Regions from separate parts of the Pseudoalteromonas sp. ND6B genome, predicted to be linked through region 2. Evidence: riboswitches for the same ligand, from Rfam matches in the RefSeq annotation. Region 2 holds a riboswitch; the other holds the start of a gene.
The links. A riboswitch is a leader RNA that binds a small molecule or an ion and turns the genes downstream of it on or off. The one in region 2 is predicted to bind lysine.

Region 1 (8,511 bases), on a different contig from region 2:
GAATCAGAACTGTTTTTTAAAAACCACAGTGACGAAATAAATCAAGACGATATATTCTCTCGTTTAGTGAGTTTTAGAAATGTGATAATAACAGGGCATCAAGGCTTTTTTACTCAAGAAGCTCTAACCGAAATCGCTAATATAACATTACAAAATGCAAACGAGCTTGCTCAAGGGCAAACGCTAACCAATCAAGTATTGTAATACCAAGTCATTTAAACTGTAAAAAGCGAACTTTGGGGTGACTCCCAATAGTTCGCTTTTTAAAACTGCATTTTTAAATTCGCGTTTAAAAGTTTTTAACCAAACGCTACATTTGCAAATACTAAGGTCATAAGTACAGGACACACAAAGCGAATATATTGTGCAAACCAATAGTGCGGCCCACTACTTGCCTTGTGCAGTTTATTACCACGTTGCCATAACCAGCCTACCGTTATAAAGTAAAAAAGCCCCATTAACGGCAATTGGTATTGGGTAAATACCATAATCACTAAACCAAATAACCAATCAAAGTTTAAAATAATGGTACTGGCACAAATAAGCACAACAGCACTGACTGCCCAAGTTGCTTTGGTTCTATCTACACTGTGGTTTTCAACCAAAAATGCCACAGGGATCTCAGTTGACGAAATAGTTGAGGTAACTGAAGCTATCGACATCAATACGAAAAATAATAAGCCAACCAATAAACCAATTTCACCCATAGTGCCAAATAGCTCAGGTAATATGGCAAAAATAAGTTGCCCCTCACCAATTAATTTACCGTTATTAAATACTTCAACGCCATTGTACTGGGCAACATAAATAGCCGGAATTATTAATAAGCCCGCTAAAAACGCCACGCTGGTATCAAGTAGCGCAACACTTGCGGTTAATTTTGGTAAGTTAGCACCAGGTTTTAAATATGAGCCGTAAATCATCATACAGCCTACCCCAAGCGACAACGAAAAGAACGCCTGTCCCATTGCGGCAATAATTAAATCAGGGTCGAGTATTTTGCTAAAATCAGGCACTAAATAAGCAGCAAACCCTTCGCTTGCGCCATCTAACGTTGCAATATAAATAATAAGCCCAATAAGGAGAACAAGTAAAAGCGGCATTAAACGGCGTGACCAGGTTTCTATTCCCGACTTCACCCCTTTTAAAATAATACTGGCGGTTAAAATAAGCATAAGCGGCGTAAAAATAAAATTACGTAACATAGAGTCGCTATGTAAAAACTCACTCAAGCTATGCAAGCCAAAAAAGCTACTTATAGGCTCTATAGCGTAGGAAAGCATCCAACCGGCCACAATTGAGTAAAAACTTAACATAACGATGGCACCGGCAAGGCCAATATAGCCTGCTGCGGCTCCCACTTTAGGGGCATGATCTTGCCATGCTTGGCTTAGCGCTTTAACAGGGTTAGCTTGGGCTTTGTAACCTAAATACAGCTCGGTGTACAAAGCAGGTAACGCCAGCAAAAAAATAACGATAAAGTAAACCAGTAAAAATGCGCCGCCACCATGATTAGCAGCCTGCGTAGGAAAACCCCATATATTACCTAAACCTACCGCTGCACCGGCTGCTGCCAATACAAAACCTAGTCGACTTTGAAAACCATCACGCACTTGTGCCATACACCTACAAATCTGTTATTATTTTAACGAATGCGAATTAAACCATATTTAAGAGCGGCTGAGTAATAAAAATGTACTTAGCGCTCACAACAACTAACAACCGCTCACAAACTATCCAGCTTTGGGTAATAAATATGTAATCGGTCGTCATTTATAACGAGCAATGATGAGTGTAACTTACTTTGAAAACCAGCTAAAAGCCACGCCCGCTTTAGCAAATAACAGCCATTGCATTGCGTTGCTTAACGCAACCACCCTCAATGTGGGTGAATTTGATTTACCCCACTATTTAAGCCCTTTTGAGCTCAATGTTATTAATCGGCGTAAAAATCCACAGGCTAAACAAGAATATTTAGCCACACGTTTAGTGCTTAAATACCTAGTAAAAACCGCTTGTTCTTCTTATGCATCATTAAAGCTGTGTGATATTAGTTCTGAATTTAACCCCGATAACAGTAAATTAGAATTACATATTAAAAATACAACAGGCGTGATCAGTTGCTGTATTTCTCATTCTCATGGTTTTGTAGGTGCAGCGTTAAATGTAGCATCAACTCAATTTGGCTTTGATATTGAAAAAATTAGTTTAAAGCGCCCTTTTAATAAACTCGCTAAGCACTTTTACCACCCAGCCGAATTGAGCTTAATAACCGATTCAGATAACATAACAACTCAAGCACATCATTTTTTTAGGATTTGGACATTAAAAGAAGCGCTGGCTAAAGCCACCAGCCGCCCCATTGCTCAATTATTAAGCCCTAATGTGTTTAACGAACTTAATAACACTCAGCTTACAGCTTGCAGCAATACCGTGGTTGGAGCACATAACGACATGTTTGATATTAGCGTTGTGGCAAAAAAAAGCACCGACTGGCGGTGCTCAATAATAACTATTAACGATTTACGCAGCGCAATCACTTTCTAGTAATCGACTATGAATAGCTTGAACCACAGCATCAGATTCACTTTGCTCAACTAAAAAACACAGGTTGTGTTTACTCGCACCATGGCAAATAAGTCGAATATTAAAGTCACTTAATACTTTCATTAAATTCATTTCATGTTGGCGCAAAACAATTTCAGAGCCAATTAACGCTACCAGCGTTAAATTGTTTTCAACCGATACATGGCAAAACTCAGCGAGTTTATCTAAGCATGCTTGATCTAGCTCTGGGCGTGATGCATTAGGCGCATTATCAAGGGTAATTGCTACACTAATTTCAGAGGTGGTAACCAAGTCTACCGAAATATTACATTCACTTAAAATAGTAAAGATACGTGCTAAAAAGCCACTGGCTAATAACATTTCTGGGCTTTTAAGGGTTAATAATATTTGATTTTTACGTTGTGTTACCGCACGAATACCAGGTAGTTGCGATTTTTCACGTTCAATCCACGTACCACCACGCTCTGGCTCTGTGCTTGAGCCAACAAACACATTAATATGGCTGCGACTAGCAGGCAAAATTGTAGCTGGGTGCAGCACTTTAGCGCCAAAGGTCGCCATTTCTGCTGCTTCATCAAAACTTAAACGCGCAATAGGAGTGGCTTTTACACACAAACGAGGATCGGTGCTAAAAATACCCACTACGTCAGTCCAAATATGCACACTTTTAGCGTTAATAGCCTCAGCAAGCAGTGCAGCGCTATAATCTGAGCCGCCTCTACCGAGCGTGGTCGTTAAATTGTTTGCATCGCTACCAATAAACCCTTGGGTCACAATAACGCTATCATCAAGCAGCGGAATTAAATGTGTTTTAGCGGCTTGCGCTGTGGCGGCCACATTTGGTGTTGCTTTACCAAATTGGCTATCGGTTTTAAGCACCTGGCGCACATCAAAACGAGTGGCATTTAAACCCTTTAATCTTAGTACTTGGGTAAATAAGTACGACGATAAACGCTCGCCAAAGCTAAGTAGCTCATCGAACTGCTGCTCAGTATTGAGTGTTTGTGCCGCCAACGTTTGAAATGCATCTAGCGTTTGATTAAACCCAATGGCTAAATCCTCATCTAACGACAGATCATTTAAAATAGCCTGCTGAATCGCAAGGACACCATCAATATGCTGTTGGCGCTTAGCGGCTTCAATACCCGCTTTGCAAAGCTCCACTAAATGATTAGTCACTCCGGCACTTGCGCTTACTGCAACAATACGTACATTTTTATCGTTTACGATAATTTCGCTACAACGGCTCATGGCCTCAAAGTTAGCAACGCTGGTGCCACCAAATTTGGCAACAATGTAATCTGATTTTGTGCACTGTGAACTATGTGGCACTGATTGGGTAGTCATTTCGTCTCCTTTCGCGGCATCCAAACCGCAATAAAACAAGAAGAACTTGGCAGGAAATAAAGATAAGAAAAATCTACTGCCAGAAGCTCTCCACCTAAATTGGTGACAGTTTTGAGGATTCAGCCCCATAAACCGAAAAACAATGGTAACGACCCATTATTTTCCTCGGCGAGTACTTCCCTCCTTAATGGTCGCAGGCTGTCGTTGCCTCACATTAAGTACCTAAGTATCGCACCTCTTCTGAATGTATTATTAACCTGTGGCTAATAAAACAAAACCGCACTAAGAGTGCGGCTTTGAAAGTTATCGTTTAGACGTCTAGCTGTCAAGTCGTTTTATTATAAAATCAAATAAAACTACCCATAAAGTAAGAGCCAACATAACCAAAGGTGTAACACACTAACAAATACAACGACAAACGAAGGTAACTTGCAAACGTAAGTTCTTTAACCTTACTCATAGCAATAATACCAGCCGCCGAACCAATGATCAGCATTGAACCACCCACACCGGTTGCATACGTAAACGACAACCAATGCTGTTGACTCATTACAATGTCGGCTTTTAGTAACGCAGCCGTTAGTGGCACGTTATCAACACCGGCCGATAAAATACCCATTAAGTAGTTTGCGTACTCTGGCGCCATTACCGTATACAAATTAGTAAATTGGCTCAGTACCCCAACTTCTTTTAACGCACCAACAAGCAGTAACACACCCACGAAAAACAATAAGGTGTCGTACTCTATGTCGCGTATAAAATCGATCATATCTTTGTTGATGTCTTTTTTGCGCATTAAAAATTGCGCGACTAAAAACATAATAGATAAACCCAATAAAAAAGTAAGCAGAGGCGGTACACTGTATAAAACACTCAATGTAAGCGTAGCAATAACCGTAGTGAAGAAAATAACCGCAATGGTTATGTCGGTTTTTTCAATACGTTTAAATTTAGTTTTTTTAAACTCGAGTTGCTTATTCATGCCAATTGATAACAAAGTAGCGAGTAATAATACACTTAGTAACGCAGGCACAATTAACAGTAATAAATTGCTAATTGATACTTTACCATCAAGGAAAATCATAAGTGTGGTTACATCACCCGTGATAAGTGATACACCACCGGAGTTTACAGCAAATACAATAAGCGTGGCGTACTTAACTAACTTTTTGGCTTCAAGTTTTAATGACATAATCACTGCCAGTGATATTAGCGTGGCCGTAACGTTGTCTGAAATAGATGAAAATAAAAACGCAAAACACCCCACCAAAAACATCAGCTTACGCTCACTAATGCTGGTTGGCATAATCCGGTTCACAACATTTTCGATAAGTCCTTTAGAGTTTAAATAGGCAACAAAGGTCATTGCGGCCATTAAAAACAGCCATAAAGAAGCAATTTCTAAAATATTGTGGTCTAGGAGGGTTTGAATCGTTTCGGGGCTTTGCCCATTAAGAGGAAAAATAAAGGAGATAATCCAACAAAGTGTACCAAAAAATAATGTCGTTTTTGCTTTGTTTACGTGGATCACATCCTCAATAACGATAAGCAAAAATGCAATCGCTATCAGCGTCAGGATAATCGAGGAAACCATGATATTAAACAACCTTCGGGGTTAAGTAAAAATTGAAACCATGTAAAAAATATACCCACAAACTCTATGTGCCTATATTCGGCGCGGATACTATCACTAAGCGGGTGTAAAAACTATTATTAAATCGTCGCAAAAACGAATACCATATAAGTTCGAGAAATATAAAATAACGAATACTAGGAAGTTGCAACGCCTTATGATCCCAGCTAAAAAGCTACTTAATACCCTAAATGAACACTGGGGTGTATTAGAGCTATTATTTAAGCGCTTTAAAATGGCCGACTTTAGTATTAAAGATCTTCAAAATGCCATTAAGCAAAAGCAACCCACGTGGAATAATGAGCGTATTTATAAAGAAACCAACCGGTTATTGAATCAAGAAATTATTATTCCGCTGGCTAAATCGTCACAACTGGAAATTAACCGCGCCATTGCCGACTTTGCCACCTTTTTACTGCAAGAAGAACATTTAGGCTTAGCACAAGAAATTAATGTCTTGGTTGATGATTTGGCCCGTTTAGGTAATCGGCTATTCAATGCCGGTGAAATGGAAGATTTTGATGATTTACGCCGCTTTAGCCGTATTATGGATGATCGGGTGCGTAAAATAATCAAACTGTTTTTACACAACGAAAACGCTATTTTAAATATTGTTGAGCAAGCCAAATCTAATAATGCGGTGCAGTCGCTACAAAAACGCTATAAAGCCGTGATAGAAGCGTTTGATGAGTATATAGAACCCATGCTGGAAATGGTGGATATTAGAGGCGACTTTCATGCCTGCTTTACCCTTATTGAGCAACAAATTAGCACCCAAATAGAACACATTGAACGCTCAGGCAAAGCGTACAACGATAAACGCATGCTTGAGCAATTGCGTACCCGCATTCTAGAAATGCACTTAGTTGGCCGGACAAGCTTACGAAAAAGTGCCGATATGCTTATGCCACTGCGTGAAGAGTTGCGCCGTAACAACCTTGTTACCCGCCAAGTAGCAAAAGTATTAGGACTAATACGTAAAAATGGGGTAAATAATATGCTCAGCGCCGTGCAGCCACATTTTGTAAGCGATGCGCAAAAGTATTCATTGGGTCAACAGCGCCATATAGTAGCCTACATGGCAAGCCTGGCTGAGTTTGAGCATCACGAATATCAGCTACCAGAGCAAAACGATGTGCCTGCGTTTGTCACGCCAAACATTCCTGACTATCACGATGTAAAAGCGCAGTTTGCAAAACGCTTCAAAAAGCAGCGTAAAAAACCACAGCCTCTGCTGCAATTTTTAGACGAAAGCTACCCTGAGCTTGAAGCCGATGAAATGCTGTTTTTATATCAAAAGCTAGTGAGCGATAACACCCTACATATTAGCCAAAGCGATAAAAAAGCCCGCGTTAACATTGCAGGCCAGCACTTTTCTTTGTACCCCTTTAATTCAGAGCCTCAGGCTGATAAAGCCGAGCACGAGTAATGACCATGACACAGATAAACTTAAATGAGCTTTCTCACTTACAAGCCATTAATAAAAAATTAGTCGCGGGTTACCACATTTGCGAACAAGACACCCTAATGTGGCAAGAGCTTGACCAACAAATTGAAGCTTACAGCGCCTTATTCACAGCATTAGGCCATGATTTAAAGCACGACAGTCGTGGCTTTTATTATTTTGCTAGCGATGAAAGCACCCCCAATATGGGCAAAATATCGCGCGCGATAGCGCTCACTATTTATATTTTAATCGAACACTTTGCCAACACAGGTAAAGACCCAATGCGTGCATTATTTGATGAGCCAAACGATTTAGAGCTAATGCAAACCTTGGTACAACTTAATAAACATTTATTTGATCAGCTTGAAATATTCTCGGGTTCTGATTTACGCAAAGATGTGTATTTACGCATGGTACGTTTAGGCCTTGCCCGCGAAGTGGAAGGCGGCTTTATGCTACAGGCGCCAATTCATCGCTATATTGATGCCTTAATGGAAGTAAATGAAGAAACCTTTTTAGGAGAGGACGAGGAATGAAAAACTTATACGGACTGAGTAAACTCGCCCTACTTAATACTGCAGGCTATGCAAAGTGTGTGATCCCACTTGATAAAAGTAGCTCGATTTGTGCGCCTAACAACACAGGTAAAAGCTCAGTTATTAATGCACTGCAATTTCCGCTAATTAACGATTTACGCCTTACCGAGTGGGATGGCCACGATTTAGATGAAACCCGTAAGTTTTATTTTTCATCAGATCAATCGTACATTTTATTGCAAGCCGATTTACCCCATGGCTCAGTTGTCATTGGCGTAGCAGGCTTAGGTAAAATTGCCGGTTATGCACACCAATACTTTTGCTATCAAGGCAAACTTGATTTAGCCCAGTACACCCAAGGCAATACCATTATTAAGTTTACCAAGCTGTTTAATCACTTAAAGCAGCAAGGTTACAACCCGATAGAGCTTAAAGCGCAAGAGTTAAACGCCCTACTTACTGGCGGTGCAACGCAATTTGATGGTGAGATCAATTTAAAAATGATCCCCCTTAACAACGTTCAAGACTCTGCAATATACAAAGAAATATTTCGTCGTATTCTTAATTTACATAAATTAGGCGCAAACGACGTTAAGCGCTTTATGTTACGTGTGTTTGAACGCCACATGTCAAATTCAAAGGTCGACTTTTACGAAGTATGGCGCCGGTCGTTTGATAAAGTAAACCGCGCAAAACGTGAATTAAAAGCCCTTGAGTCAATGCAAGAGCCCATAGCCGCCCTTGAATCTATGCTTGAAAACCAAACCGTTCTTAAAGGTAAACTGGCCGCTTATGCACCAAAAATTGACCAAGCACTGATTGATTTTGATACGTATCAGGAAGAGCAACTAAGCGAACTCAACATCGCTCTTGAAGATATTGAGCACGAAAAACACGAGTTTGAACAAAAACAAAGCCTATACGTTCAACAATCGCGCGATATAGAGCGCAAACAAACCCAAATTGAACAGTGGTTTTTA
Region 2 (8,511 bases):
AGCTCAGTTGATAGCTTATCAATAGCGCTTTTAACGGGCGTGCTCAAAAAGGTCATTAACGTAAAACCTCTTCAAGCAATAATGACGCGTCACTTTGCTCGTCACGGTATTTAACAATTAACGCACACGACATGCTTAAGCCTTGCTCACGCGCCCAATCGTTTGACGCAGGGCGAGATCCAGGGATCACAATCGCGTATTCAGGGATTGCTTCGCCTTTATCAAGCTGGCGCTCATTTACGCAGTCATAAACAGGGATGGTTGCAGATAAGCGAACACCTGGAGCAAGTACCGCGCCTTTTTTAACTACCACGCCTTCAACAATCACACAGCCTGCACCAATAAAGGCATCATCTTCAATAACCACAGGGCTGGCACCAATGGGCTCAAGTACCCCCCCTAATTGTACCGCTGCGCTTAAATGCACATTTTTACCTACTTGAGCACACGACCCTACGAGCGCGTGGCTATCTACCATAGTGCCCTCGTCAATAAATGCACCAATATTTACGTACGCAGGTGGCATAATAATAGTGCCTTTGGCAACATGTGCACCACGGCGCACACTTGAACCACCGGGTACCATGCGAACGCCTGCTGTGGCTTCAAAGCTTTGCGGCGCTAAGTTATGTTTATCAACAAAACCGCCAGCAAACTCGGTGTTTTGACCGTTTTTAAAGGCTTCTAAAATGCCTTGCTTTACTTCTACGTTAGCGTGCCATTGGCCGTTTTCGTCTTGTGTTGCTGCGCGAACCGCGCCCGTTTCTAAATTATTTAATAGTTCTAACCAGTTCATTATAAAAACCTGTATTTAATGCCAAGATAAAATGGTGTTGTTTGCCGATGAAATGTCATCTGTGTGTGTCAGCTCAAGGTGTGTTAAAGGTGGGCGTAAATACGGACTGCCAATACGCCCTTGTAAATGCATTAACACTTTGACTGGGATAGGGTTGGCTACTGAAAATAAGCTATTGATAGCACTAGACCACTGGACAAAAAGATTAGGGTGTTGGCCGCTTAAACTGCGCTTTACAAACTCATGGGTTTGCACTGGCCATGCATTGGCTGCAACCGACACTAAACCTTTTGCACCTGCTTGGGCAAAGTAAGGCATGAGGGCATCGTCACCACTAAAAATGGCTAGTTCAGGCGCCGCTTTTCGAAAGGCTTCAAATTGAGAAATACAGCCACTGGCTTCTTTGAGTGCCCATAAATTTTTATGTTGTTTGAGGTTTTCAATGGTTGCAATGGGAATGCTAACCGCACTACGTCCTGGTACGTTATAAAGCATACAAGGATGAGAACTGGCATTGAGCAGGCTTTCAAACCAATGCGTTTGCCCCACTGCACCGGGTTTGGCATACAAAGGCGAGCCGAGTAAAAAACCATGGATAGGCAGCTGGTTGCAGTAATTAACCCATTCAAGCTGTTGCTTTAAGTTACTACCACCGACTGCGACCATAAGCGGGACGCTCGGCTGTAATTGGCAAACATGCTCTACGATGGCTTGCTGTTCTTTTAGGGTCAGGGCTAACCCTTCGCCAGTGCTACCAAGTAATAAAATGCCATTGTTAGCGGCTTCTTGTTCGGCCACTAAGGTGTTTAAGGTTGCGTAATCAACTAGGCCATTTTGATCAAATGGGGTGATCAGCGCAGTCCATAAATGGAAATTGTTAATATTGAAGTTGTTGATCATCTCTCACGAACTTATAGGGCATTCGTCGAGTTATTGGCGGGTATTTAGGGTGCCTGACTCTTTGAATGTATTTATAATTCGAAGAGCGAATGGGCTTATATAACAGGGCGCACGGCCTTATTATACTAAGACCAGAAGCTCTCCACCAAATATGTTATTGGTGACAGTCGCTAGGATTCAACCTAGTCGCCCGAAGTAATCTTTCACAAAAAAGTGTTACCTCTCGGCGTTAATTCCCCTCACGTATGCTCAATGGAGTTTGCGCTCCTAACATACGCTACCTGAATAACGCACCTCTTCCAGCCCTTTGCACTTACTATTGAAAAATCAATCAGCAAATACAATGTAATAGGGTAAGTGTGGCGATTAAACCATTTTAGCCGTCTAGGTGTCAAGTGACTAAATATAGATAGATTCATCCTGATTGACAGTTATTACGTATTAGCTGCTTTTCTCGTACACTAGTACTATTGTCGAAGTAAGGTATTAAGCAGATGGAAAAATTTAGTGATATTTATAAGCGAGCGGTAGAGCGAAAGGGCTCTGAAAAAATGCTTAAGTTGTTACTCGCAAAACCTTTATCTAACAAACAACTCCTCACATTAAATGATGATGATTGGCTAGAAGAATTTACTCGGAAAGTTTTTCAAAGTGGTTTTTATTGGTCGGTGATCAACAGTAAGTGGGCCGGATTTAGAGAGGTTTTCTGGGATTTCAATGTTGAAAAACTATTGATGATGCCACCGGATATGCTTGAGCAAAAAGCCAGTGATGAGCGGATTGTACGCAACTATAAAAAAGTAAAAACTATTACTGAAAATGCGTATATGATCCACGAAGTTGCAGAGCAATACGGCAGCTTTAGTGAGTTTATTGCTAACTGGCCAAGTGGAGATATTATTGGCTTGTGGGCGTATTTAAAAAAGCATGGTGCAAGGCTTGGTGGTAATACCGGCCCTTATGCGCTGCGCGCCTTAGGAAAAGATACTTTTTTACTTTCAAGAGACGTAGAAAGCTATTTGCGTGCCCATAAAATTATAGATGGCGGATTACAAACTAAAAAGTCACTAAGTGCGGCGCAGGCATTCTTTAATGAACTGCAGCAGCAAAGCGGCTTAAGCATGCAAGAGCTAAGCTTAATTGTCGCTTATGGTGTCGGCGACAACCGAGTAGGAATAAGCCAACAACAATAGGATTAATCATGAAATTAGTGCCAAGGTATACCGACATTGGTGAGGGGTTTGCTATTAGCGATCATCCGGCTAAAGTGGCAGCGCCACAGTTATTGTTATGGAATGAGCCCCTAGCTAAGCAATTTAATATACAGGTGAGTGCCGATTCACGAGCAAATATATTTAGCGGTAATGAACCCCAAGCGATTTCTGCGGTGGCACTTGGATATTCTGGTCATCAGTTTGGTCACTTTTCACCGCGACTAGGGGATGGTAGGGCACATTTGCTCGGTGCGATTAGCGATGATAAAAATCAGCTTTGGGATCTGCAATTAAAAGGCGCTGGTGCTACGCCATTTTCGCGCGGAGGCGATGGCCGCTGTGCATTAGGTCCAGCTATTCGTGAGTACGTAATGAGCGAAGCTATGCACGCGCTTGGCATTCCAACAACGCGTTGTTTAGCCGTGGTTGGCAGTGGCGAAACCGTTTATCGCAACCCACCTCAACCAGGTGCTATTGTAACCCGACTCGCCAGCAGTCATATTCGGGTGGGCTCGTTTCAATATTTAGCCACTCAAGGTGACGTTACTAGCCTAAAAAACTTAGCCGACTTAGCCATTCAAAGACACTATCCCGAGATTAACAGCACTGGCGCTCAGCGTTATTTAGATTTTTTAGCTGCAGTGATCGCCAACCAAGTCAAATTAGTCGTAAGTTGGATGAGGGTGGGGTTTATTCATGGAGTTATGAACACCGATAACACCTTAATTAGTGGTGAAACCATAGATTACGGCCCATGTGCCATGATGAACCAGTTTGATTTTGATACCGTGTTTAGCTCTATTGATAAACAAGGGCGTTATGCGTTTGGTAATCAGCCAAACATGGCAAGTTGGAACTGTGCCCGCTTAGCAGAGAGTTTAATGGCGCTGATCAGTGACGATGACGAGCAAGCGGTGGCAATGATGACGCCTTTAATTGAGGGCTTTTCAACGCAATTTAACCAACAATTTAGCGCTATGTGGGCGCAAAAGTTAGGGTTAACAGTCGCGGATGATAAAGATAATGAGTTGGTGGGAGAGTTACTAGGGTTATTAAAACAACACCAGCTTGATTATACCAATACTTTTAATGCGTTAACTGAATCGTTAAATGGACAAGCGCAAATACCATCAGCACTCGTATCATGGGCGCAGCAATGGCAAACACGAACTAATGAGCATAGTTATAATATAATGCGACAGGCAAACCCAAGTGTGATTCCGCGTAATCATATTATTGAAGATATTATTACGCAGTACACTACGCATGGGGATAGTGAGCTACTCAGTCGTTTTAGCCAAGTGATGGCGAGCCCTTACACAAACCATGTGCAGGCCACAGAGTTTCAAACGCCGCCCGAAGATGATAAGAATTATCGTACTTTTTGCGGTACTTAAGTATGATTTTTTGCATTTTAAAATGAATATAAAAGGTCATTTTTTACTCCAGCGACGTTCATTCATAGAGCAAACTATGAACGGGTGATACCATAACTCCATAAAAGCCAGTGATCGTGTGGGGTTTAAAGCGATTGTTTGCTTTTTGAGCTAGCCTGTGTTCATCGACATTTTTTATGAGCTAGTTTTATTATCCTAGATATTGAAAAAATATATTTGCGTTAAGTATTGATTAACAAAGACTCAGTTACTGTATAGGTAAGTTAGAAGAGCTAGCAATGCTTAGCTACATTTTTAGTTGTTAAAATGGGAAGAAAACAATGAAATTAAAATCACTTACAATGGCTATTGCGTTAGCTGCAACTAGCGCATCTACTTTCGCAGCCGAGCAAGAAGGCTTTTACATCGGTGCATTCGGCGATTATTACGATGCTTCGTGGAAAAACATGCGTGAGCAAGCTGGCCTTGACGTTAATGAGTCAACAGGCTGGGGTGCTGAATTAGGCTACCGCTTTAATGATTACTGGAGTGCGCGTTTAGAGTACGCAGACCTAGACTTTAATGCTCACGACAAAGTATTGAACAACCGCAACGATATTGACGGCGAACGTTACGGTATCGATGCACTTTACCACTTTGGTGGCGGTCCTTTCTACGGCTTATTTGGTCTGAAAGATATTGATGTTGTTGATGACAACACGTTTGTAAACGCAGGTGTAGGTTACCGACACTTTGTTACAGACAACTTTTTTGTTAATGCTGAAACCAGTGTTTACCAAGGTTTAGACAAAGGCTACACAGATGTTGGCGCTAAATTAGGTATAAACTACTTCTTTGGTCAAAAATCGGCGCCAGTAGCACCGGTTGAGCCTGCACCACAGCCAGAGCCAGAAATTGTTCCTGTGCCGGTAGCACTTGCTGATACAGATAAAGACAGCATCCCTGATGTAGATGATAAATGTGCCAATACACCTATGACAGATGCTGTTGGTAGCGATGGTTGTACACTTTATGAAGATACTGAAGTAACAGTAAGCTTGTTAGTAACATTCCCTAACAATGACTCGTCAGTTTCGCAGCAGTACTTAAATGATATTGACGAAGTAGCGACTTTCTTAAAAGAGTACCCAGATACAACAGTGCTTCTTGAAGGTCATACGTCTGCAGTAGGTAAAGCGTCTTACAATAAATGGTTATCTAAAAAACGTGCTGATGCAGTAGCTAAAAAGCTAATTGCTGATGGTATTGCAGAAGATCGCATTACAACGGCAGGTTTAGGTGAAGAACGCCTTAAAAATGAAGCGAATACGGCAAAAGCGCATGCTGAAAACCGCCGCGTTGAAGCACACGTAAAATCTATTAAACGTGTAAAAGTATTACGTTAATAGTCTCATTATTGAGTAAAAACCCAGCTTAGGCTGGGTTTTTTTATGGCTGCTTAATAGGTATTCATGGGAGTTAGTTTTACTTTTCTCACTATTCATATTATTAATAATCGGTATAACTAGTTGCCTAACTGGATGGATTTTAATCTATGCACAAAAGCTTTATAATCGGCAGATAGAATACTATAAGTATTGGGTTATGGTGTGTTTAGTAAACACCACCGAATACTTTAACGTCACCAAGAGGGCAATACTGTGCTACAAGAATATCGTAAACACGTAGAAGAACGTGCCGCGTTAGGTATCGTACCAGCGCCATTAGATGCTCAGCAGACGGCTGATCTTATTGAGCTAATTAAAACGCCACCGGCAGGTGAAGAAGAGTTCATCCTAGAACTACTGATCAACCGCGTACCACCAGGTGTTGATGATGCAGCCTACATTAAAGCAGGATTTTTAGCGGCTGTTGCTAAAGGTGAAGCTGTTTCTCCGTTGATTTCTAAAGAAAAAGCAGCTGAGTTACTAGGTACTATGCTCGGTGGCTACAATATTGCGCCAATGGTTGAACTACTTGATGACGAAGCGTTAGCGCCAATTGTAGTAAAAGGCCTTTCGAACACATTATTAATGTTTGATGCGTTCTACGATGTAGAAGAAAAAGCAAAAGCAGGTAATGCATACGCCAAGCAAATTATAGAGTCTTGGGCTGCGGCAGAATGGTTTATCAATAAGCCAGCCGTTGCTGAAAAAATCTCTGTTACGGTATTTAAAGTCACTGGCGAGACAAACACCGATGATTTATCACCAGCACCAGATGCATGGTCACGTCCTGATATTCCGCTTCATGCATTAGCCATGCTTAAAAATGAGCGTGATGGTATTAACCCTGACAAAGACGGTGAAGTAGGTCCAATCACTCAGCTTGAAGAATTAAAAACTAAAGGCTTACCACTTGCTTACGTAGGTGACGTTGTTGGTACAGGCTCTTCGCGTAAGTCTGCAACAAACTCTGTGCTTTGGTTTATGGGGGATGATATCCCATTCGTACCAAACAAGCGCGTGGGTGGTGTATGTTTAGGTAACAAGATTGCGCCTATTTTTTTCAATACAATGGAAGACTCGGGTGCGTTACCAATCGAATTAAATGTTGATGAATTCAACATGGGTGACCAAATCGACATCTACCCTTATGAAGGTGTTGTGAAACGTCATGGTACTGATGATGTGATCTCAACATTTGAACTTAAATCAGAGGTAATTTTAGACGAAGTTCGTGCTGGTGGTCGTATTCCATTGATCATTGGTCGTGGTCTTACAGACAAAGCACGTACATCATTAGGTTTAGGCGCAACTGACGTATTTAAAGTACCAGCAGTGACTGAAGTATCAGACAAAGGCTTTACGCTTGCGCAAAAAATGGTTGGTAAAGCATGTAACGTTGCCGGTATTCGCCCAGGCCAATACTGTGAACCTAAAATGACCACGGTTGGCTCGCAAGATACAACAGGTCCTATGACGCGTGATGAGCTTAAAGACTTAGCCTGTTTAGGTTTCTCTGCAGATTTAACAATGCAGTCTTTTTGTCATACATCCGCTTACCCTAAGCCAATCGATGTAAACACGCACCATACGCTTCCTGATTTTATTATGAATCGTGGCGGTGTATCGCTTCGCCCTGGTGATGGTGTAATTCACTCATGGTTAAACCGTATGTTATTACCAGATACCGTAGGTACGGGTGGTGATTCACATACACGTTTCCCATTAGGTATTTCATTCCCAGCAGGTTCGGGGGCGGTAGCGTTCGCAGCTGCAACGGGTGTAATGCCACTAGATATGCCTGAATCAATTTTGGTTCGTTTTAAAGGTGAAATGCAACCGGGTATCACTTTACGTGATCTTGTACATGCTATCCCTTATTTTGGTATCAAAGAAGGCCTATTAACGGTTGAGAAGAAAGGTAAAATCAACGAATTCTCTGGTCGCATACTAGAAATTGAAGGGGTTGAGCACTTAACGGTTGAGCAAGCGTTTGAGCTATCCGATGCATCTGCAGAGCGTTCAGCTGCTGGCTGTACTGTTAAGCTTTCTAAAGAGTCTATCAGCGAATACCTTGAGTCTAATATTGTTATGCTTAAGTGGATGATTTCTGAAGGTTACGGCGATGTACGTACGATTGAACGTCGTGTTACTGCAATGCAAGACTGGTTAGCAAACCCAGAGCTAATGGAAGCTGATAAAGACGCAGAGTACAAACACGTACTTGAAATCGACCTTGCTGAGATTAAAGAGCCAGTACTGTGTGCGCCAAATGATCCTGATGATGCACGCCTACTTTCTGATGTGACAGGCGAGAAAATCGATGAAGTATTTATCGGTTCTTGTATGACTAATATTGGTCACTTCCGTGCTGCAGGTAAATTACTCGATGGCTTTAAAGGGCGTATTCCAACACAGCTTTGGGTTGCTCCACCAACGAAAATGGATAAAGACCAACTTACAGACGAAGGTTACTACGGTATTTTTGGTCGTGTTGGTGCACGTATTGAAACGCCAGGGTGTTCACTGTGTATGGGTAACCAAGCACGTGTTGCGGACAAAGCAACGGTTGTGTCTACTTCTACACGTAACTTCCCTAACCGTTTAGGTACAGGGGCAAACGTATTCTTAGCATCAGCAGAGCTGGCAGCAGTAGCAGCAATTTTAGGTAAATTACCTACACCCGCTGAGTACCAAGAATACGCAGCGAAGATCAATGCAACGGCAGCAGATACCTACCGTTACTTGAACTTCCACCGTATGCCTCAGTACACTAAAAA

Region 1: linked by a shared signal. The riboswitch ahead of lysC (lysine-sensitive aspartokinase 3) and the one ahead of dapA (4-hydroxy-tetrahydrodipicolinate synthase) in region 2 are both predicted to bind lysine.

What each region holds. Positions count from the first base shown of each region.
Region 1 covers NZ_JQFL01000035.1:8,788-17,298, reverse strand. Annotated here, with positions in the region: gene ND6B_RS10930 (2-hydroxyacid dehydrogenase) at 1-204, shown strand, start outside; gene ND6B_RS10935 (sodium-dependent transporter) at 300-1,622, opposite strand; gene ND6B_RS10940 (4'-phosphopantetheinyl transferase family protein) at 1,789-2,547, shown strand; gene lysC (lysine-sensitive aspartokinase 3) at 2,524-3,915, opposite strand; lysine riboswitch at 3,991-4,163, opposite strand; gene nhaD (sodium:proton antiporter NhaD) at 4,262-5,509, opposite strand; gene ND6B_RS10955 (hypothetical protein) at 5,706-6,977, shown strand; gene ND6B_RS10960 (condensin complex protein MksE) at 6,983-7,531, shown strand; gene ND6B_RS10965 (hypothetical protein) at 7,528-8,511, shown strand, end outside.
Region 2 covers NZ_JQFL01000011.1:30,654-39,164, forward strand. Annotated here, with positions in the region: gene ND6B_RS15945 (PLP-dependent decarboxylase) at 1-56, opposite strand, end outside; gene ND6B_RS15940 (2,3,4,5-tetrahydropyridine-2,6-dicarboxylate N-succinyltransferase) at 56-796, opposite strand; gene dapA (4-hydroxy-tetrahydrodipicolinate synthase) at 812-1,696, opposite strand; lysine riboswitch at 1,824-2,003, opposite strand; gene ND6B_RS15930 (DNA-3-methyladenine glycosylase I) at 2,191-2,889, shown strand; gene ND6B_RS15925 (protein adenylyltransferase SelO) at 2,898-4,307, shown strand; gene ND6B_RS15920 (OmpA family protein) at 4,628-5,692, shown strand; gene acnB (bifunctional aconitate hydratase 2/2-methylisocitrate dehydratase) at 5,948-8,511, shown strand, end outside.